DNA from 4 places in the Streptomyces sp. NPDC004647 genome. Region 4 is predicted to be linked to each of the others. Evidence: riboswitches for the same ligand, from Rfam matches in the RefSeq annotation. Region 4 holds a riboswitch; each other region holds the start of a gene.

Region 1 (5,360 bases), on a different contig from region 4:
TGCCTCCCATCGTCCTGGCGCTGGGTTTCTACCAGTTCTTCAACTCCGTCGGACTCGTCGGTACGATCCTTCCGATCGGCCTCGCGCACGCCGTCATCGCCACCCCGTACACCTTCCTCACGGTCCGGGCCAGCCTTTCCGGATTGAACCCGGCGCTGGTGCGCTCGGCACAGAGCCTGGGAGCGGGAGTGGTGTCCGTGGCTCGCTTCGTGTATCTGCCCGTCATCCGGCCCGGTCTTATCGCGGGCGCGCTCTTCGCATTCGCGGTCTCCATCGACGAAACGGTGATCTCGCTGTTCCTGCAGTCGCCGAGCGCGACGACGCTGCCGGTCAAGATGTTCACCGATATCCAGTACAACCTGACGCCGGAAATCGCGGTTTCCTCGGCCATGTTGGTCACGATCGCCACTCTCGGACTGCTCGTGCAGATCTTCTTCATGCTCCGACGCCGTTCCATCGCCCGGATGCTGCCACTGACGACTGTGGCCCCCGACCAGACAGGGTGAGTTCATGACAACCTCAGCTCCGCTCCAGACAACTGCCCTGCCGACCGGGAGCCAGGAAGACGGTTCCATCGAACTGCGCCAGGTCCGTAAGGTCTACGGCGACGTCACCGCGGTCGACGATCTCGATCTCACCGTCCGTCCCGGCGAGTTCGTCACCTTGCTCGGCCCCAGCGGCTCGGGCAAGACCACGACCATGATGATGGTCGCGGGATTCGAGGACCTCACCTCCGGCATGGTGCTGATCAACGGCCAACCCGTCGACAGACTCCCTCCGAAGGATCGCAACCTCGGTGTGGTGTTCCAGAGTTACGCCCTCTTCCCGCATATGAGCGCCCGGGAGAACGTCGAATTCGCCCTGCGGATGCGCAAGGTCCGGCCGGCCGAGCGACGTCAGCGGGCCGAGGAGGCGCTCGACCGTGTCGGTCTGGCGAAAATGGGCGACCGCCGCCCGCGCCAGCTCTCCGGAGGACAGCAACAGCGTGTCGCGCTCGCCCGCGCCCTGGTCTTCAATCCGTCGGCACTCCTCCTGGACGAGCCGATGGCGGCGCTGGACAAACGGCTGCGCGAGCAGATGCAGGAGGAGATCAAGACCATCCAGCGGTCACTGGGGATCTCCGTCCTGTTCGTCACCCATGATCAGGACGAAGCCATGTCCATGTCGGACAGGATCGTCGTGATGCGGGACGGGAAGATCGTCCAGCAGGGCGCTCCCGAGGACGTGTACGCGCATCCTGTGACCGACTGGGTGGCCAACTTCCTCGGCGACACCAATCTGCTTCCGTGCACTGTCATGGAACGCTCGGACGACGTGGCCGTCGTCGACCTCGGCGAACTGGGCGTGGGCCGGGTCAGGGATCGCGGAGCCGTAGGCGAACGGTACGCGGTGTCCATCCGTCCGGAGCACATGGCGTTCATCCCGGCGGTACGCGCGGAGAACAGCGCGAGCGGCCGGGTGGTGTCCTCCACCAACCTCGGCGCCACCCTCCGTCACCGCCTGCGTGCCGGAGGGCAGGACCTGATGGTCCGCGAACTCTCGGCGGGTCCGCGGGCCCCGCGCGACCTCGACGCAGACGTGTGCGTCGGGTGGGAACAGGACGAGGCCCAACTGCTCGTACTCGACTCCTGAGGGGACGCGCTCGGTCGCGGCCATGAACGAGGCGCGCCGGAGAGGCGCGCCGGGAGAGGCGGGCGGGAACCAGGATCGCCACCGGCCGAGTGACCTGGTGTGGAAGGCGGGCATAACGGCGAGGACCCGCCGGGTGCTCCCGGCGGGTCCTCGGTCGTGTCTGTCAGTCGCCTCAGCCGACGGGTGCGGCGGACGGCGGAATGACGCCTTCGCGTGACGGGCTCGGGTTGAGCACGCGTTGGGCGAGCCTGCCGAAGACAACGCCGAACGCCGTCCACAGCAGGGCCTGGATGGCCAGCGATGAGAGGCGGAAGCCCCACAGCAGGTCGGCCGGGAAGTCGGACTTGACCTCGTCGACCGCCGGCAGGAACACGAATGCGGCACCGACGGTCAGCGCGAAGACCGCGCCTGCGGCCAGAGACGCGTCCCAGGCGCCGAGCCGAGCGGCCAGGCGCCGGCCCAGCCAGATGCTGCCCAGCCCCAGCAGCATGCTGAGGACGATCATCAGTACGTACAGGATCGTCCGCTGGTCGACGGTGCCGGGATCACCGACGGCCGGCGGGTTGGCGGGGTACTTCAGGAACGGCACCAGGGAAACGGTGACGAAGGCCGCACCGGCGACCAGGGCAGCCGTGGCCCGAGGGCTGAAGCGGCCCACGCGGCCCAGCGCGAAGCAGAAGACGACGGCGGCGATACCGCCCAGGGCCACGCCGTAGACGAGGACGGCGGTGGCCAGGCCGAGAGTCGACTGCACCGGCCGGCTGACCAGTTCGACCTCGACCTCGTGCGCATGCGTGGCGGCCGCCGCCCCATGGGTGTGGTGGCCCTGTCCCTCGAGGGCGATCGCGTCCTCCACGTGCGGTTCGCCGATCAGATAGGCGAGTCCGAACGCGAGCAGCCCGGCGACGACACCTGCGATCATGCCGCGCACGAGCAGGGATCTGACGGTGATGTGGTTCATGTCTCCGCCGGATCAGTGGCAGGGAAAGCCGAGCAGGTGGCGTCCGTCGTGGACCCACTCGTGGACACCCTCGCCGGAGAACAAGGCCGTCGCGCCCTGTTCGGCACCGACGAAGTAGAGCAGAACCATCATGAGCACGCCGAAGAAGAGGGCCCAGGGCGCGATCGCCTTGAGCGGCAGAGGCGCTGTGACAGTCGTGGGCGTGGAGCTGGAAGCGGTGGTCAGAGCCACAGCGAACCTCCCTGGGGAACACGCGTCCCATTCGGTGGAGCATGCGCGACAAGGCGGGGTCTGACTCACCGGCAGCCGTACCACCCGATCCAGGGTGTTTCGGCTGCTCGGCACACAGTGGCGCGACCGTCCCGGATTCTCACCGGACTTCCGTCGCCCCGTCGCATGAACCTCCAGACCGTACCGCCCTGCGTGGGGCGCGGCCAAGCCCCCGTCGGGCGCAGCGGCGGCACTGTGACTACGATCGCTCCGCGAAATGCGCCGGATGCGCCGGAGTGCGCCGGAACGGGATGCGCCGGAGTGCGCTGGAAAGAGAGGCGGGGGGATGACCGTACGGATGACCCTGCTGGCGGCCGCAGCCGGTGCGACCCGGCGCGAGGTGCGCTTCGAGGACGACGCCCCTCTCGACGAGCGCGGCCTGCTCCGGGCGCGGCAGCAGGCCCCGTCCTTGCCCGCCGTACGGCAGACCTACGCCGCACCGTCGTTGAGATGCCGGCAGACCGCCGAGGCGATGGGGCTGACCGCGGTAACGGCTCCGGAACTCGCGGCCTGCTCGATGGGGCGGTGGCGTGGCCGGACCCTCGACGAGGTCGCCGCTCAGGAGCAGGAGGCGGTCGCGGCCTGGCTCGCCGACCCCGCTGCCGCCCCGCACGGCGGAGAATCGTTGCTCGCCCTCCGCGACCGAGTGGGGTCGTGGCTCGACTGCCGGCCGGCCGTCGAGGAGGGCCGGGTGCTGGTGGTGGCCGACCAGACCGTGATCAGGGCGGCCCTCGTACATGCGCTGGGCCTACCGCCGCAGACGTTCTGGCGACTGGACGTCGAACCGCTGGCAGCGGTGGAACTCAGCGGACGGCTCGGCCGGTGGAATCTGCGCCTGTCCCCGGCAGGGCGTTGAAACAAACCGCGGTCTCCCGGGTCGGTCAACTCAACTCGCAGTCTGTGGTGCAGGGGGCATCTGTCCCGTTCCGTACCGCACCCACCTGTCCGAGGCCTTGCTGACCGTCACCTGCCGTGCCGTGCCGTGCCGTGGTGTGCCGGGCCTGGGGCGTTGAAACGTGTCCCTGCCGTTAGCCGCGTCCGGTTCCGTGCCGAGCGCTGGATGCATTTCCCGTTCCGGGAGCAGCTCACTTCGCGCCGCTCTCAATCGTCGTACGGCCCCGGCTCGTCCGGGTGGCTAACAGTCAGATACCAGTTTTGTCTGTCTTGTTGAGGACCGTTCAGTGTCGCGTGTCACAGACAACCTCGGAGCCATGAATGGCGAGCAATGAATGTGCTAAACCCGTCTGGGGTTCGCGAGAAGGGCGGTAAGACACTGCGGGCGCAGGCTTGTTGGGGGCGGTGGCGCCCTTGACAGTGTGTGGATCATGTTGCTTACGCTGCATGGCGTCGAAGACAGGAATCACCGAATTGGCCCGGGATGTCCGGGGGCCGGGGCGGTGGGCTTGCGCGTGGAGAGGAACTTCATGAGCACATCGGCAGCTCGGATGCTTGAGCGGGTGGTGGACACGGCCCGCTATCCCCTGTCGGAGCCGGAGGGTGCGGACTGGAAGTCCGTAATTTCTCGCACCCGGCGCGCGCTGGAGACGGATGGATGCAGCGTACTGCCCAACTTCCTTCGTTCCTCCCTGAACGATGCACTACGACTCGAGTGCGCGAAGATCGCCCCTCACGCGCATTATGATGTCGAAACCGTCAATGCCTACAACATCGCCGTGGACTCCGCACTGCCGGAGGACCATCCGGGTCGGATCGCCATCGAGCGCGGCAACGCTTTCGTGGCGCGTGATCGCATCCCCGAAGATTTCATCATCCAGCAGCTCTATTCCAGCGAGCTGTTCAAGCGCTTTGTCGCCGACTGCTTCGAACTTCCCCGTCTCCATGAGCTCGCGGACCCGCTGTCCGGGCTGGTCCTCAACGTGGTCAACCCAGGAATGGAGCATCCGTGGCATTTCGACACGAATGAGTTCACGGTCAGCCTGCTCACGCAGGAGGCGCAGGCCGGTGGCGTCTTCGAGTACTGCCCGAACATCAGGTCCGCACAAGCGGAGAATTTCGATGACGTTCGGGATGTCCTGGACGGCCGCGGTGGGCGCCTGATCCGTCGCCTTACGCTGCGTCCGGGTGATCTGCAACTGTTCAAGGGTCGTTACTCGCTGCACCGAGTGAGTTCCGTGCAGGGCGAGACCGCGCGCCATTCGGCGATATTCGCCTACAGCGAGCGCCCCGGAGTCATCGGCAGCGTCGCGCGGACGAAGCAACTGTTCGGCCGCGTGCTGCCCGAGCATCTGGCGGCCGAGGGACGCGCCGTGCGGGTCGACCAACTACTGGATTAGTGAGTCCGGTCGGCGATGTGACTCCGCCGTCCGTCGGCCCATCGCCCGCTCTGCAATCCACAGAGGAGTGCACCCGTGCGTTTCGACACGACTGGAAAAGTCTCACTCGATCACATCTACACGCAACCCGACCCGCGCGCCTACTTCAGTACGCTGCGCGAGCTCGACTACTGCATCCCTCAGTTGGCCAAGCCCTATTTCGC
Region 2 (5,360 bases), on a different contig from region 4:
CATGATCGGTGCGGCCGGCTGGTCCGTGCTGGCGCTCTCGCGCGGCGAGGAGGTGTCGGCCGTCTGGATGGTAGCCGCCGCCCTCGGCTCGTACGCCATCGCCTACCGCTTCTACTCGCGCTTCATCGCCAAACGCGTGCTGAAGGTCGACAGGACGCGCGCCACACCGGCCGAACGGCTCAACAACGGTGTCGACTTCCACCCCACCGACCGCCGGGTGCTCCTCGGGCACCACTTCGCCGCGGTTGCGGGGGCCGGGCCACTGGTGGGCCCGGTGCTCGCCGCACAGATGGGCTATCTGCCGGGCACCATCTGGATCATCGTCGGTGTGATCTTCGCGGGTGCGGTGCAGGACATGGTGACGCTGTTCTTCTCCATGCGCCGCGACGGCAAGTCGCTGGGCCAGATGGCCAGGGACGAGATCGGCCCGTTCGGCGGGGCGGCGGCGCTCGTAGCCGTGTTCGCGATCATGATCATCCTGCTGGCGGTGCTGGCGCTGGTGGTGCTCAACGCGCTCGCCGAATCCCCCTGGGGCACCTTCTCCATCGCGATGACCATCCCGATCGCCCTGTTCATGGGCTTCTACCTGCGGATTCTCCGTCCCGGCAGGGTCACCGAGGTCTCTGTCATCGGGGTGGCGCTGCTGCTCCTCGCGATCGTCGCCGGCAGCTGGATCGCCGAGTCCTCGCTCGCTGACACTTTCACCCTGGAGCCCGGCACACTGGTCATCTGGCTGGTGGCCTACGGCTTTGTCGCCTCCGTACTGCCGGTGTGGATGCTCCTGGCGCCCCGCGACTATCTGTCGACCTTTATGAAGATCGGCACGATCTGCCTGCTGGCGCTCGGCGTGGTCATCGCCCTGCCGTCCCTGAAGATGCCCGCGCTCACCGACTTCGCCTCCCGCGGGGACGGTCCGATCTTCGCGGGCTCGCTCTTCCCGTTCGTCTTCATCACCATCGCCTGCGGCGCGCTGTCCGGCTTCCATGCCCTGGTCTCCTCGGGAACCACCCCGAAGATGATCCAGAAGGAGACGCAGGTCCGGATGATCGGCTACGGCTCGATGCTGATGGAGTCCTTCGTCGCCATCATGGCGCTGATCGCCGCGTGCATCATCGAGCCCGGTCTGTTCTTCGCGATGAACTCGCCCGCAGGTGTCATCGGTGACAGCGTCCAGTCCGCCTCCGAAGCGGTGGCGAACCTCGGCTACACCATCAGCCCCGACCAATTGGCACAGGCGGCCAAGGACGTCGAGGAGCAGTCGCTGCTGTCGCGGACCGGCGGCGCGCCGACCTTCGCGATCGGCATGTCGGATATCTTCTCCGCGGTCGTCGGCGGTGCCGGGATGAAGGCCTTCTGGTACCACTTCGCCATCATGTTCGAGGCCCTGTTCATCCTCACCACGCTGGACGCGGGCACCCGGGTCGGCCGGTTCATGCTCCAGGACATGCTGGGCAACGTCTACAAGCCGTTCCGCGACGTCAGTTGGAAGCCGGGCCTGTGGTCCGCCAGCGCGGTCGTGGTCGGCGCGTGGGGCTATTTCCTGTGGGTCGGCGTGCACGACCCACTGGGCGGCATCAACCAGCTGTTCCCGCTGTTCGGTATCGCGAACCAGCTGCTGGCCGCGGTCGCGCTCGCGGTGTGCACCACCCTGCTCGTCAAGTCCGGGCGGCTCAAGTGGGCCTGGGTGACGGCGGTTCCGCTGGCCTGGGACGCGGCCGTCACGCTCACCGCGAGCTGGCAGAAGGTCTTCTCCGAAGACCCGCGGGTGGGCTTCTTCGCTCAGCGTGACGCGGCCCAGGCCGGGATCGATGCCGGGAAGGTGCTGCCGCCCGCGAAGAACATGGACGAGATGCACACCGTGGTCACCAACACCACGGTCGACGGCGTCCTGGCGGCGCTGTTCGCGATCCTGATCGTCGTGGTGATCGCGGACGCCACGCGGGTGTGCATCAAGGCGGTCCGCAACCCGGAGGCCACACAGCTCAAGGAGACGCCTTACGTCGAGTCGAAGCTGGTCGCCCCGGCCGGGCTCATCCCCACGCAGGAGGAGAAGGCCGAACTGGTCGCGGCCGGGGTCGGCAGCGAGGGCGGGATCCGGAAGGACGACACCCCGGACTCCGACTCCGCTCCCGTCTCCGGGGGGCCGGTGTGAGTGCCGGGACCGTAAGGGCCGGGCGCGCCCGGACCGTACGGAGGGCCGTCTCGCGGATCCGCTGGTTCTGGCGCGAGGCGTCGGGCGAGGCTGCGTACGACCGGTACGTCGCCCATGCGCGGACCTGCGACCCGGAGGCAAAGGTGCTGACCCGGCGGGACTTCGAGCGGCAGCGCACCGATGCGCGGGAGGCCGATCCGCGCGACGGCTTCCGCTGCTGCTGAGCGGCACGCGATACGCCGCACGCGGTACGGATGGAAGCGGGCCGCCGCCCCAGGACCGGGGCGGCGGCCCGCTGTCCGTTCCGCTCCCCGTGCGCACCCGCCCGCACGGGGGCCGGGCGCCGGCATCGTTCGGGCACGCGTACGGCAGTCAAGGCCGTGAAGCACCGGCCGACCGGCCCGCGCAGACATCCCGAAAGGAAATCCTGACCGTGCAAGGCGCCCGCTTCCCCGTGCTGCGGCGGCCTGCCACCTGTACCACAAGTGTTCCCCTGCAAACCGCACCCCCGAAGTCACGACACTACATGTGGTGTTGCACGCGGTCGGCAACACAAGATGTATGCTCGTGCTCGCTGTCCACGCAGGGGAATCCGGTGCGAATCCGGAACTGTCCCGCAACGGTATGAAGTGCGCATGTTCGCGTGCTTCCTAGTCCGATGACCTGCCGGCAGCCTGCCCTGCTCGACCGAGCCGGGCGACCAATCGTCCGGGCCTCGCGGGTTGGGCCGGTGGACGCTGCGCGGTGTGCTTGCCCTGCCCTGGGTGCGGTACGCCCGCATGCGCCCGTCGAGCACCCCTCGCGGCCCCAGCCGAGCGAGGGAGAGCACCACGTGACCATCGCGCCCGCACCGCTTGCGGCAGACACGGAGCCTGTGTCACCCGAATCCGCCACGGATTCCGCCGCGGTCGTGGACAGCACCGTCACCGACGGCCCCGGCACCGCGCTGCTGCGTACCCTGACCGACCTCACCGCCGATCTGCCCGCGACCGACGCGGGCAGGGTCGCCGCAGCCGCGCTCCGCGGCCGCCACGCGGGTTCCGACGAGGCCGAGTTGCGGGAACTGGCGACCGAGGCCGCCGCCGGTCTGATCTCGGAGGACCCCGAGTACTCCCGGCTCGCGGCGCGGCTGCTCACCCGCGCCATCGCCGACGAGGCGGCCGGTCAGGGCGCGGACTGCTTCACCGCCTCGGTCGAGGTCGGCCACCGCGAAGGTCTGATCGCCGACGGCACCGCGGAGTTCGTACGGCTGCACGCCGCCCGGCTCGACACGCTGGTCGAGGTCGCCATCGCCGACGGCGCCGACGACCGCTTCGGCTACTTCGGCCTGCGCACCCTCTACAGCCGGTACCTGCTGCGCCACCCCATCACCCGTCAGGTCATCGAGACCCCGCAGCACTTCATGCTGCGAGTGGCCTGCGGACTCGCCGAGACCTCGCTCGATCCGGCGGCGGGCCCGGACCGTGCGGTCGGCGAGGTCACCGCGCTCTACCGGCTGATGAGCCGGCTGGAATACCTCCCCAGCTCCCCCACGCTCTTCAACTCCGGCACCCGGCACCCGCAGATGTCCTCCTGCTATCTGCTGGACTCGCCGCTCGACGAGCTGGACTCGATCTACGACCGCTACCACCAGGTCGCGCGGCTGTCGAAGCACGCGGGCGGCATCGGTCTGCCGTACAGCCGCGTGCGGTCCCGCGGCTCCCTCATCCGCGGCACGAACGGGCACTCCAACGGGATCGTGCCGTTCCTGCGCACCCTCGACGCCTCGGTCGCCGCGGTCAACCAGGGCGGCCGGCGCAAGGGCGCGGCCTGTGTCTACCTGGAGACCTGGCACGCGGACCTGGAGGAGTTCCTGGAGCTGCGCGACAACACCGGTGAGGACGCGCGCCGCACCCACAACCTCAATCTCGCGCACTGGATCCCGGACGAGTTCATGCGCCGCGTGGAGGCCGACGCCGAGTGGTCGCTGTTCTCCCCGGTGGACGTGCCCGACCTCGTCGACCTGTGGGGCGAGGAGTTCGACAGCGCGTACCGCGAGGCGGAGGCCGCGGGCCTGGCGCACAAGCGGGTCCCGGCCCGCCAGCTCTACGCCCGGATGATGCGCACCCTCGCGCAGACCGGCAACGGCTGGATGACCTTCAAGGACGCCGCCAACCGGACCGCCAACCAGACGGCCGAACCCGGCAAGGTCATCCACTCCTCCAATCTCTGCACCGAGATCCTGGAGGTGACGGACGACGGCGAGACGGCCGTCTGCAACCTGGGCTCGGTCAACCTCGGCGCGCACCTCGGCCCCGACGGCGAGATGGACTGGGAGCGGCTGGACGCCACCGTCCGTACCGCCGTGACCTTCCTCGACCGTGTCGTGGACGTCAACTTCTACCCGACGCCTCAGGCATCGGCGTCGAACGGGCGGTGGCGGCCCGTCGGCCTCGGCGTCATGGGCCTCCAGGACGTCTTCTTCCAGCTGAAGCTGCCCTTCGACTCCCCCGAGGCGACCCTGCTCTCCACGCGGATCGCCGAGCGCATCATGCTGGCGGCGTACGAGGCCTCCTGCGACCTGGCCGAGCGGCACGGGCCGCACCCGGCCTGGTCCTCCACCCGTGCCTCGCGCGGAGTTCTGCACCCGGACCACTTCCCGGACGCCGTCGCGGAGCCCGTCCTGGCGGAGCGCTGGGAGGCGCTGCGCGCCCGTATCGCCTCCACCGGCATGCGCAACTCGCTGCTGCTCGCGATCGCGCCGACGGCCACCATCGCCTCGATCGCGGGTGTGTACGAGTGCATCGAGCCGCAGGTCTCCAACCTCTTCAAGCGCGAGACGCTCTCGGGTGAGTTCCTCCAGGTGAACTCCTACCTGGTGCAGGAGCTGAAGCGGCTCGGCGTGTGGGACGCCAGGACCCGGGAGGCGCTGCGTGAATCGAACGGCTCCGTGGAGGACTTCGGCTGGATTCCCGAGGACGTACGGAAGCTGTACCGCACGGCGTGGGAACTCCCGCAGCGGGCGCTGATCGACATGGCCGCGGACCGTACGCCGTACCTCGACCAGAGCCAGTCGCTGAACCTCTTCATGGCCTCGCCGACCATCGGCAAGCTCAGCTCGATGTACGCCTACGCCTGGAAGAAGGGGCTGAAGACGACCTACTACCTGCGCTCGCGGCCGGCGACCAGGATCGCCCGCGCGGCGAGCGGCTCATCGGCGACCACCGCC
Region 3 (5,360 bases), on a different contig from region 4:
CATTGGCGCCCCGCGCCTCGACGGCGTCGCACAGCACATCCACGAACGCGGTGTTCCCGGACAGCTGGTGCGCCCGGTAGAAGAGCACCCCGACCGTGGGGCGCGAGGGATCCTGCGCGCGCTCCCCGTGGACCCCGTACGCGGGCATCTCCCGCGGCGGTTCGAAGCCTTCGCCGCTCATCAGGACGGTGTCGGACAGGAACCGCGCCAGCTCCGCGAGGTTCGACGGGCCGCCCTCGACCAGATAGCGCAGCGCCTCGGCCACGACACCGGCCGGGACCGACGACTCGGCCATCAACTCCGCGTCCGGCACGGACTCGCCGCCCAGCAGCACGGTGGGAACGCCGGACGCGCGCAGCGCCGCCAGCCCGTCCTCCCAGGCGCGTTTGCCACCCAGCAGGCGCACGACGGCGAGGCTCGCGCCGTCGAGCAGTGCGGGCAGTTCCTCGGCGACGTCCACCCGCGTCGGGTTGCCGATCCGGTACGGGGCGCCGGAGGCACGCGCCGCCAGCAGGTCGGTATCGGCGGTGGAAAGCAGCAGGACAGTGCTCACGGTGCTCCCGGGGCAACGAAGGGGAGACCGGACGGTGGTCCGGCCTCGATCAAGCGCATCAGCGCGTCGGTATCCGCGTGTTCTTCGATCAGGTCGCCCAGCCGGTCCAGCTGCTCCTCGCGCAGCTCACCGAACGACGTGTCCGGCGCCGGTACGAAGCGGCGCCCAGCCGCTTCGGCCACCCGGCGCAGAAAGGCTCTCCTGAAGCCGTCGCACTCCAGCGAGCCGTGCCAGTGGGTGCCCCAGACCGCGCCCTTCCGGCAGCCGTCGAGGCCATTTCCCTGTCCGTCGGTAATGAACGGTTCGTCCGCCGCCCCCACCTCGGCCACACCGTGGTGGATCTCGTATCCCTGCACCGGTTCCCCGAGAGCCTCGCCCACCGGCCGCGCCAGGGTCTTCCCGGCCGCGAACCGGACGCGTACGGGCAGCAGTCCCAGCCCGTCCACGGTCCCCGCCCGTGACTCGACGTCGTCCTCGATGCGTTCGCCCAGTATCTGGAAGCCGCCGCAGATGCCCAGCACCGGTCGGCCCTCCGCGGCCCGCCGCGCGACCGCGTCCGCGATCCCGTTCCCGGTCAGCCACCGCAGCGCCCGCACCGTGCCGCGGGTCCCCGGAAGTACGACGAGATCCGCGTCGACCAGTTCCTCCGGCCGGTCCACGAACCGCACCACCACGCCCGGTTCGGCGGCCAGCGCGTCCACGTCCGTGAAGTTCGACATCAGGGGCACAGCGACGACGGCGATCCGCAGCACGTCCTCGCCGTGCGGCGGCGCGACGGCCGGGGCGCCGCCGGCTCCTGTTCCGAAGGACGACCGCAGCCCGTCCTCCTCGTCGATGCCGAGCCCGTGCGCGTACGGCAGTACGCCGAAGGTCCGCCGACCGGTGAGCCCGTGCAGCATCTCCAGCCCCGGCTCCAGCAGCGACACATCCCCCCGGAACTTGTTGACCAGATACCCGGCGACGAGCGACTGGTCCTCGCGGCTCAGCAGCGCCGTGGTACCGAAGAAGGAAGCGAAGACGCCCCCGCGGTCGATATCGCCCACCACGACCACCGGCAGCCGCGCAGCCCGCGCCAGGCCCATGTTCACGATGTCCGTCCGCCGCAGATTGATCTCCGCCGGGCTTCCGGCCCCCTCACAGATCACCGCGTCATACGTGCCCCGCAACTCCTCCAGGCACGCCACCACGGTCCCGAGCAGCTCCTCCTGGCGGCTCGCGTACGGCTCCGCCCGCCCGGCCGCCGCGGCCGACGGCGCCTTCCCCGGGGCCACGACTTCCCCGAAGTACCCGCGAGCGCTCATCTCACCGACCGGCTTGCCCAGCAGCACGACCTGACTGCTGCGGTCGCCGCCCGGCTTGAGCAGCACGGGATTCATCAGCGCCGTCGGCTCGATCCGCGCGGCCGCCGCCTGCATGGCCTGCGCCCGGCCGATCTCCGCGCCCTCGCGCGTCACAAACGAATTCAGCGACATGTTCTGGGCCTTGAACGGTGCGACGGAGATGCCCTTGCGGGCGAGCCACCGGCAGATGCCCGCAGTGACCACACTCTTCCCCGCGTCCGAGGTGGTGCCGGCGACCAACAGCCCGCCACCGGGGCGGCTTCCGCCTCTCGTGCCACTCATCGCTTCCCCTTCCCTGCGCCCGGAACGAGCCGGGCACCCGGGTCCCGTACGGCAGCGGCGCCGCCCCACGCCGTACGCCGCGCCCGCCGCGCGCTCAGTGCGCCGCACAGCAGGCGTCCGGCCAGGCAGACGCCCAGTGCGGCCGCGCCGACGCGCTGCGACAGCCGCACCGCACGGTCGATGTCCGCTGAGGCCACCGGCCGGTTCTCCGCGCCGAGTACGGGCCGGTGTTCGGTCCGGCCCGCGTACGCGAGGGTGCCGCCGAGCCGGACTCCGAGCGCGCCGGCGAATGCCGATTCGACCGGTCCGGCGTTCGGGCTGGGGTGCTTGCGCGCGTCGCGGCGCAGTACACGCCAGGAGCCGCGCGGATCCGGCCCGGCCAGCACCGTGAGGGCGGCGGTGAGCCGTGAGCCGGGGAAGCCCAGTACGTCGTCGAGCCGGGCCGCGGCCCAGCCGAAGCGCAGGTGGCGCGGCGACCGGTGACCGACCATCGCGTCGAGGGTGTTGACCGCGCGGAAGCCGACCAGGCCCGGCACGCCCGCGACGCCGCCCCAGACCAGCGCACCCACCACCGCGTCCGAGGTGTTCTCGGCGACGGACTCCACGACGGCGCGCGCGATCTGCTGCTCGTCCAGGGCGTACGGGTCCCGGCCGCACAGGTGCGGCAGCCGCTCCCGGGCCACCTCGACGTCCCCGGCGGACAGCGCACTTCCCACGGCGCGCGCCTCACGGCCCAGCGACGCGCCCCCCAGTACGGCCCACGTGGCGGCGGCGGTCAGCGATACGACGGCGGCGGGGGAGTGGCGTACGGCGCGGGTCAGTCCGGCCGCCACGGCCACCGCGCCGCCCACGCACAGCGCGGTGTGCAGCGCGCCGGATCCGCGGTGGTCGCGCCACAGCCGGCGCTCCACGGCCGCCGCGGCCCGTCCGAAGGCGGCCACGGGGTGCCCGCGCCGCGGATCGCCCGCGACGAGGTCGCCGGCGAAGCCGAGGGCGGCACCGCACGCGAAGGCGTGATCGGTACGCATCGGATCAGATCGCCGTCACGCCTCGGCGGGGTGGCACGGGTGCATGGTCCACCCTGCGCACCGTCCGCCCGGACCCGGGGGCAGCCCCATCACCCGTACGGATGGCGGAGGAGCATCGTGGGCCGGAGGGGGCTCCTGAAACATGCCCTGGGGACGGATGGGGTGTACGGCGGCGGCCGGGCATGGCGACATGTCCTCACTCAGGGTCCGCGCCCTGGTTCGACGTAGCCGGCGGTGAGAGTCTCCTGGCTCCCGGATCGGCGCATCCCCCGGCCTTCCAACCCGTCTGTACGGGCCGTGACTTCTCGGGTGGGGGAGCGCTCCCCGGTGACAGTGGCGGGACCGCGCCGGATTCGCACCGGCTTCCTCTCCTGCCGCCGTTTGGCTCCGGCAGTCCACCACGCCCCGGGGAGCCCGTCAACTTGCCTTTGACCTGCGACGGGAGAGTGTGCGAAGGCCCACACACGGGCCGGATCGCCGCGTCGAGTCGGCTCCGAGCCGGAAAGTGCTGATCGAAGAATCGAAAAGTCGGCTCGGTCAGTGACCGACGCCGGGCCGTCCGGGCGGCCGGTGGTCCAACAGCACCGCGGGGCCGGAGCGCCGTTCGGCACTCCGGCCCCGTGGTGCGGTGGGACGTCCCGCGGTCAGGCGACGATCAGATGGATCCCGTAGGCGACGGCGGCAACGCACAGCCCGAAGCAGGCGTACGCCCCGGTGCGCGCGAGCGATGTGGCGCCGGCGGTCGCGGCCACGGCCGCCGTGCCGTCCGGCTGCGGCAGGCCCTGCTGCTTGCGGGAGATGCCGACGATCCCAAGGGTGAACAGGCCCACGATCCCGACGGTCACCACGAGGCTGACGCCGAAGACCTGGCCGAGTGCTGCCCAGTCGATGTCCATGGCGGTTGCTTTCCTTATCCGGACTCAGGCCTGGGCTAGGCCGTGGCCTTGACGGTGGCGGGCTGGTGCGGGTCGGCCGTGTCGCCGGCGAGGGCAGCGGGCTCGGCCTCGGCGGTGGAAGCGGGCGCGGAGCCGGCGGAGTGCGCGGCGCCGCGGGACTGCGGCGGGGCGACGGTCCGAAGGCCGGCCGTGATGACGCCGACCGGCTCCGCGGTCCCGTCCTCATTGACGTTGGTGTGGTCCACCGCATTGCGGCGGGCGAACCACCAGATCGTGCCGCACGCGGCGAGCGCGAGGACCGCGACGGCGGCGACGCCCCAATTGCCCAGGCCCGCCAGCAGTGCGGCGGCCGCCGCGACAAGACCGGCGGCAGGCAAGGTGAGCCCCCACGCGGCGACCATGCGGCCGGCCGTGGACCAGCGGACCAACCCGCCCTTGCGGCCCAGGCCGGAGCCCATGACCGAGCCGGAGCAGACCTGGGTGGTGGAGAGCGCGAAGCCGAGGTGCGAGGAGGCGAGGATGACGGTCGCGGCGCCGGTCTGGGCGGCGAAGCCCTGCGGCGGCTGGATGTCGGTGAGGCCCCTGCCCATGGTGCGGATGATCCGCCAGCCGCCCAGGTACGTACCGAGCGCGATGGCCACGGCGGCCGAGACGATCACCCACGTCGGAGGGTCGGCCTGTGGGGCGACCACGCCGCCGGAGATGAGAGCCAGGGTGATCACACCCATGGTCTTCTGCGCGTCGTTGGTGCCGTGGGCCAGCGAGACCAGTGCAGCCGAGGCGATCTGCCCGGCGCGGTAGCCCTTGGCGGTGTCCTTCTCGTCCCGGTTCCGGGCGATCCGGTAGGTGAGCCGGGTCGCGGCCATGGCGGCGAGCCCGGCGACGAGAGGCGCGGCCACTGCCGGGATCAGGACCTTCATGACGACCGCGTCGGCGTTGACGGCGCCGATGCCGACAGACGCGACGGTCGCGCCGATGAGGCCGCCGAAGAGCGCGTGCGAGGAGCTGGAGGGGAGGCCCGCCAGCCAGGTCAGAAGGTTCCAGATGATTGCGCCGACAAGGCCCGCGAAGATCACTTCGGGCCGGATACCGGAACTCTCGTCGATGATGCCGCCGGAGATGGTCCTGGCCACCTCAATGGAGAGGAACGCGCCGATCAGGTTCAGGCCCGCCGACATCGCCACCGCGGTCTTGGGCCGGAGCGCCCCGGTGGAGATGGTGGTGGCCATGGCGTTGGCGGTGTCGTGGAAGCCGTTCGTAA
Region 4 (5,360 bases):
GGAAGACAATACGGACGATGTGTCATGTGAGAACGGCGCCGGTGAACGTCCGACAGTTGCGCATGGTGCCTCCGCGGGGGTTTGCGTCGAGCAGCGCCGGGGACCCGACACCCGGAGTGGACCAGCCGCGATTTCAACGACGAGGGCGCACACCGCCTTCCGACACGGAGTCTGGAACCCAGCATGAGCCACGCCCCCCGCCACCTCGGACGGTTGGCGGGGCTTCTCGCCGTCCTGCTGGTCCTCACCGGGGCCGGGCTCGCCGTGCTCCGCCCCGCGGACGCCGCCCTCCGGCCCAGCGACGCCGACCGGGGTGCGCTCCGCGGCCTCGTCGAGGAGGTGACCGCCGCCCGCGGCCACCGCTACGGCGCCGTCGACGGCACGGGCCGCCGCATGGACGCGGCCAAGATTGTCCAGGCCGCCGACGGCCGGTACCTGGCCGTCTACCACTCACGTCTCGGCGACGGCCGCTTCCACGCAGCCGTCGCCACCTCCCAGGACCTGCTGCACTGGCACCGGCGGCACGACTTCGGCCCCGGCAGCTCCCAGCCGACCCTCGCACAGGGCCCCGACGGCGGCTTCGTCCTCGCCTGGGAGCAGGACCCGTACAACCACTTCGCCGTACGGCACTACCCGGGCGCCGCCGCCCTGTTGGCCGGGCGTGCCGACCGGTCGCACGACGCCCCGCGGACTCTCTCCAGCTGCTCCGAGGGCACCCCCGCCATCAGCGAGATCCGTGGCCCCCGGGCGGCCGTCGTCGAACTCACCGGCCACTACCGGGCCGACTGCGGCACCGACCGCGAACTGCGCGCCACCCTCTCCGGCTTCACCACCTGGCAGACCCGCCCCGACCGCCGCCTGGACACGGCCCTGCTCGCCCACGGCACCGGCGGCAACATCGGCGACCGCGACCTCCTCCACTACCGCGGCAGCGCCTTGCTGCTGATCGAAGGCCAGCGCCGCGAGGGGGACTTCGGCAGCTGGGGCACCTATGTCTACGACCCGGCCGCGGGCGGCGCCGACCGGGCGCGGATCCGTACCCACGCCGGAAGCACCGCTTTCGCCAACCCCTCCGCCACGCTGCTCACCGCTCCCGACGGCCGCCCGTCGCTGCTCGTCAGCGTCTTCATACCGCGCGAGGGAGCTGCCCCGGGCGAGACGGGGCAGCTCCTCTACTACGTCACCCTGTGAGCGTCCCGCGCACCTGACGGGCCGCCGCGGTCATGTGCTCCAGAGCTGCCGCGACCTCCTCGGGGGAGCGGGTCTTCAGCCCGCAGTCCGGGTTGACCCACAGCCGCTCGGCCGGGACCGCCGCCAGCGCCTGCCGCAGCAGGTCCGCGATCTCCCCGGTCGAGGGGACCCGCGGCGAGTGGATGTCGTACACCCCCGGACCCACCTCGCGCGGGTAGCCGGCCTCGGCCAGTTCGCCGGCGATGCCCATCCGGGACCGTGCCGCCTCCAGGCTGATGACGTCGGCGTCCAGTTCCTCGATGCCGGACAGGATCTCGCCGAACTCCGCGTAGCACATATGGGTGTGCACCTGGGTGTCGGCCCGCACCCCGGCGGTGGTGAGCCGGAACGCCTCGGTGGCCCACTCCAGATATCCGGGCCGGGCGGCCCGGCGCAGCGGCAGCAGTTCGCGCAGCGCGGGTTCGTCGACCTGGATGACGGAGGTGCCCGCGGCCTCCAGGTCGGCGATCTCGTCGCGCAGGGCGAGCGCCACCTGCCGGGCGGTTTCGGCGAGCGGCTGGTCGTCGCGGACGAAGGACCACGCGAGCATGGTGACCGGCCCGGTGAGCATGCCCTTGACCGGACGCTCCGTCAGGGACTGGGCGTAGCGGATCCAGTCCACCGTCATGGGCGCGGGCCGGGACACGTCCCCGGCGAGGACCGGGGGCCGGACGTAGCGGGTGCCGTAGGACTGGACCCAGCCGTGCCGGGTGGCCAGGAAGCCGTCCAACTGCTCGGCGAAGTACTGCACCATGTCGTTGCGTTCGGGTTCGCCGTGCACCAGTACGTCCAGGCCGGCCTTCTCCTGGAAGCCGATCACATCCCGGATCTCCTGGGCGATCCGCTCCCGGTAGCCGTCCTCGCTGAGCCGCCCGGAGCGCAGCCCTGCCCGGGCGGCGCGCAGTTCGGCGGTCTGCGGGAAGGAGCCGATGGTGGTCGTGGGAAGCGGCGGCAGGGCGAGCCGGGCGCGCTGGGCGGCCGTCCGCCGCTCGTACGGCTGCGGGCGCCGGGTGTCGGCGTCCGTGACGGCGGCGCTCCTGGCCCGTACGGCGGGGTCCTTGGTGAGGGCGGAGCCCTCGCGGGAGGCGAGCGCGGCGCGGGCCGCGGCGAACTGCGGGGCGACGGCCTCCCGGCCCTCGTCCAGGGCGCGGGCGAGCACCGAGATCTCGGCCGTCTTCTGCCGGGCGAAGGACAGCCAGCGGGTCACCTGAGGGTCGAGGTGGCGCTCGGCGGCGGCGTCCAGCGGTACGTGCAGCAGCGAGCACGAGGGCGCGGGGTCGACCCGCTCGGCAAGACCCAGGAGGGTGGCGAGCGTGCCCAGTGCCTTCTCCAGGTCGGTGGCCCAGATATTGCGGCCGTCGACGACACCGGCGACGAGGCGGCGGCCGGGCAGTCCGCCGTTGGCTGCGAGCGCGGCGAGATTCGCCGCGGCCGGTCCGGTGAAGTCCAGGGCCAGGCCCTCGACAGGCGAGCCGACGAGCACCGGCAGCGCCTCGCCGAGCGCGTCGAAGTACGAGGCGACGAGCAGCTTGGGCCGCCCGGGTACGGCGCACAGGTCGCGGTAGGCGCGCGCGGTGGCGCCGAGTACCGAGCCCGGCTGGTCCTGTACGAGTACGGGCTCGTCCAGCTGCACCCACCCGGCGCCTGCCTCGGCCAGATCCGCCAGCAGCGACGCGTACACCGGAAGCAGCCGGTCCAGCAGGGTCAGCGGCTCGAATCCGGCGTCCGCGTCCGGGCCCGGCTTGGACAGCATCAGGAAGCTGACCGGGCCGAGCAGCACCGGCCGGGCGGTGTGCCCTTCCTCCCTGGCCTCGATGAACTCGCCGGTCTGCTTGCGCGAGTCGGCGGTGAAGACGGTGTCCTGGCTCAACTCGGGGACGAGATAGTGGTAGTTGGTGTCGAACCACTTGGTCATCTCCAGCGGCGGCACCTCCGAGGTGCCGCGGGCCATGGCGAAGTACGTGTCCAGCTCGCCGAGCCCGGCGGCCCGGTGCCGGGCCGGAACGGCTCCGACGGCCCAGGCGGTGTCCAGCACATGGTCGTAGAGGGAGAAGTCGCCGGTGGGGATCTCGTCGATGCCCGCGTCCCGGAGCTCCTGCCGGGCGGCGGCGCGCAACGCGGCTGCCGTGCACAGCAGTTCGTCCTCGGTGGCCCGCCCGGACCAGTAGCCCTCGACGGCCTTCTTCAGTTCCCGGTCGGGCCCCTGCCGCGGGTAGCCGTGCAGGGTGGCCCGCACGCGTGCGGTGTTCGCATCGGTCACGGAACTCTCCTTCGCGAGTTCTTGAGCGACCTCGGGAAGGCGGATGGGGGACAGGCCCATGACGCCCTGCCACCGCCGACCCGCCCTCGAGGTCCCGGTTCGCCGCACCCCATGGCCGGGGCGCGGGCAGTGGCAGGTCTTCGGACTCGCGGGCGCGCCTTCCCCATGACGAGGTACGGCACCTACTGGCCGTCGCTTCCCGGACGTCTGGCGTCCAGTGCTGATGACGGCGGTCGTTCCCACTCACCGCTGCGGGGCAGTCCCGGATTTTCACCGGGTTCCCTCTTGCGACGCTCCCGCCTGGCGGGCGGGGCGAACCAGCTGCACGGCCAGCGTACCGCCGCACCACGGACCCGGGATCAGCCGCTCGGAATACGAACGGGATGCCGGCCGGGATGCGTACGGGTGCCGGCCGGTCCGGCGCCGTAGGGTCGCCGGTATGCGCGTCGTCTCGCTCGTCCCCTCGCTCACCGAGGCCGTGGCCGTCACCGCGCCCGGGCTGCTGGTCGCCGCGACCGACTGGTGCAGCCATCCGTCGGATCTCGACGTCGTACGGGTCCGGGGCACCAAGAACCCGGACGTGCCCGCGATCGTCGCCCTCGCTCCGGACCTGGTGATCGCCAACGAGGAGGAGAACCGGGAAGGCGATCTGGCCGCGCTGCGGGACGCGGGGCTGGATGTCCTGGTCACCGAAGTCCGCACCCTGGAGCAGGCGTTCGCGGAGCTGGAGCGGGTCCTGGTCGACGGCTGCGGGCTGGCCCGGCCCGGCTGGCTGGCGGAGGCGGAGGCCGCCTGGCGGGACGTACGGGCTCCGTCCGAACGCCGGACCGCGATCGTGCCGGTCTGGAGGCGGCCGTGGATGGTGCTCGGCCGGGACACCTTCGCGGGCGATTTGCTGGCCCGGCTCGGCGTCGAGAATGCGTACGCCGGGCACGCCGACCGCTACCCGCGCATTCCGCTCGAGGAGCTGTCCGCGGCGGGGGCCGATCTCGCCGTTCTCCCCGACGAGCCCTACCGCTTCACCGTGGACGACGGTCCGGAGGCGTTCCCCGAGCTGCCGTCGGCGCTGGTCAGCGGCCGCCATCTGACCTGGTACGGACCGTCGTTGGCCGAAGCGCCCGCGGTGCTCGGCGCGGCGCTGCGGGCAGCTCGCGGCTGAGCGGCCGCGCACGTGGGGTACGGCCGGCGGGCTGCCGGCGCAGGACAGCAGGACAGCAGGACAGCAGGACAGCAGGACAGCGGGACGGCAGGACGGCGGGACGGCGGGACGGCGGGACGGTGGGGCAGCGGAACAGCGGGACAGCAGGACGGCAGAGTGACGCGGGCGGATCCGTTGGTCACCCGGTGCCGGATGGCCCATCCTGGATCTGGCGGGACCGTCGCGAGGCCGGGCCCGCAGGATCGAAGCCCGGTTCGCCCGACCAGGGACGCAACCGCACGTTCGGAACGGAAAGGGGGATGGGGGAGCGGCTCCGGCTGACGGATGCCACACCCCTGACCAGCCATGGACATCACCATTCGGCTGTCACAGCAGCCGGAGGCCGACGCATTGCTCGGCCGCAGCCCGCTGGCCGCCCTGACCGGCATGCTTCTCGATCAGCAGGTTCCCATGGAGTGGGCCTTCACCGGCCCGTACACGATCGCGCAGCGGCTGGGTTCCGACGATCTGGACGCGCACGAGATCGCCGCCTACGATCCGGACGACTTCGCCGCGCTGCTGTCGGCCAAGCCCGCCGTGCACCGCTACCCCGGGTCCATGGCCAAGCGGGTGCAGCAGCTGTGCCAGTACCTGGTCGATCACTACGACGGCGACCCGGCCGCGGTGTGGCGGGATGTCGGCTCCGGCAAGGAACTCCTCGACCGGCTGAAC

Evidence for each region. A riboswitch is a leader RNA that binds a small molecule or an ion and turns the genes downstream of it on or off. The one in region 4 is predicted to bind cobalamin.
Region 1: linked by a shared signal. The riboswitch ahead of ABZW18_RS22130 (CbtB-domain containing protein) and the one ahead of metE (5-methyltetrahydropteroyltriglutamate--homocysteine S-methyltransferase) in region 4 are both predicted to bind cobalamin.
Region 2: linked by a shared signal. The riboswitch ahead of ABZW18_RS24120 (ribonucleoside-diphosphate reductase subunit alpha) and the one ahead of metE (5-methyltetrahydropteroyltriglutamate--homocysteine S-methyltransferase) in region 4 are both predicted to bind cobalamin.
Region 3: linked by a shared signal. The riboswitch ahead of ABZW18_RS01100 (cobalamin biosynthesis protein) and the one ahead of metE (5-methyltetrahydropteroyltriglutamate--homocysteine S-methyltransferase) in region 4 are both predicted to bind cobalamin.

What each region holds. Positions count from the first base shown of each region.
Region 1 covers NZ_JBEXKU010000050.1:48,031-53,390, reverse strand. Annotated here, with positions in the region: gene ABZW18_RS22145 (ABC transporter permease) at 1-506, shown strand, start outside; gene ABZW18_RS22140 (ABC transporter ATP-binding protein) at 511-1,632, shown strand; gene ABZW18_RS22135 (CbtA family protein) at 1,805-2,593, opposite strand; gene ABZW18_RS22130 (CbtB-domain containing protein) at 2,606-2,773, opposite strand; cobalamin riboswitch at 2,859-3,014, opposite strand; gene ABZW18_RS22125 (histidine phosphatase family protein) at 3,150-3,719, shown strand; gene ABZW18_RS22120 (arpA protein) at 4,288-5,157, shown strand; gene ABZW18_RS22115 (class I SAM-dependent methyltransferase) at 5,233-5,360, shown strand, end outside.
Region 2 covers NZ_JBEXKU010000059.1:20,292-25,651, reverse strand. Annotated here, with positions in the region: gene ABZW18_RS24130 (carbon starvation CstA family protein) at 1-2,152, shown strand, start outside; gene ABZW18_RS24125 (YbdD/YjiX family protein) at 2,149-2,376, shown strand; cobalamin riboswitch at 2,701-2,838, shown strand; gene ABZW18_RS24120 (ribonucleoside-diphosphate reductase subunit alpha) at 3,027-5,360, shown strand, end outside.
Region 3 covers NZ_JBEXKU010000002.1:47,256-52,615, reverse strand. Annotated here, with positions in the region: gene cobN (cobaltochelatase subunit CobN) at 1-553, opposite strand, end outside; gene ABZW18_RS01105 (cobyric acid synthase) at 550-2,175, opposite strand; gene ABZW18_RS01100 (cobalamin biosynthesis protein) at 2,172-3,203, opposite strand; cobalamin riboswitch at 3,442-3,573, opposite strand; gene ABZW18_RS01095 (hypothetical protein) at 3,848-4,099, opposite strand; gene ABZW18_RS01090 (inorganic phosphate transporter) at 4,135-5,360, opposite strand, start outside.
Region 4 covers NZ_JBEXKU010000026.1:69,132-74,491, forward strand. Annotated here, with positions in the region: gene ABZW18_RS14270 (hypothetical protein) at 184-1,191, shown strand; gene metE (5-methyltetrahydropteroyltriglutamate--homocysteine S-methyltransferase) at 1,181-3,490, opposite strand; cobalamin riboswitch at 3,625-3,777, opposite strand; gene ABZW18_RS14280 (helical backbone metal receptor) at 3,930-4,649, shown strand; gene ABZW18_RS14285 (HhH-GPD-type base excision DNA repair protein) at 4,995-5,360, shown strand, end outside.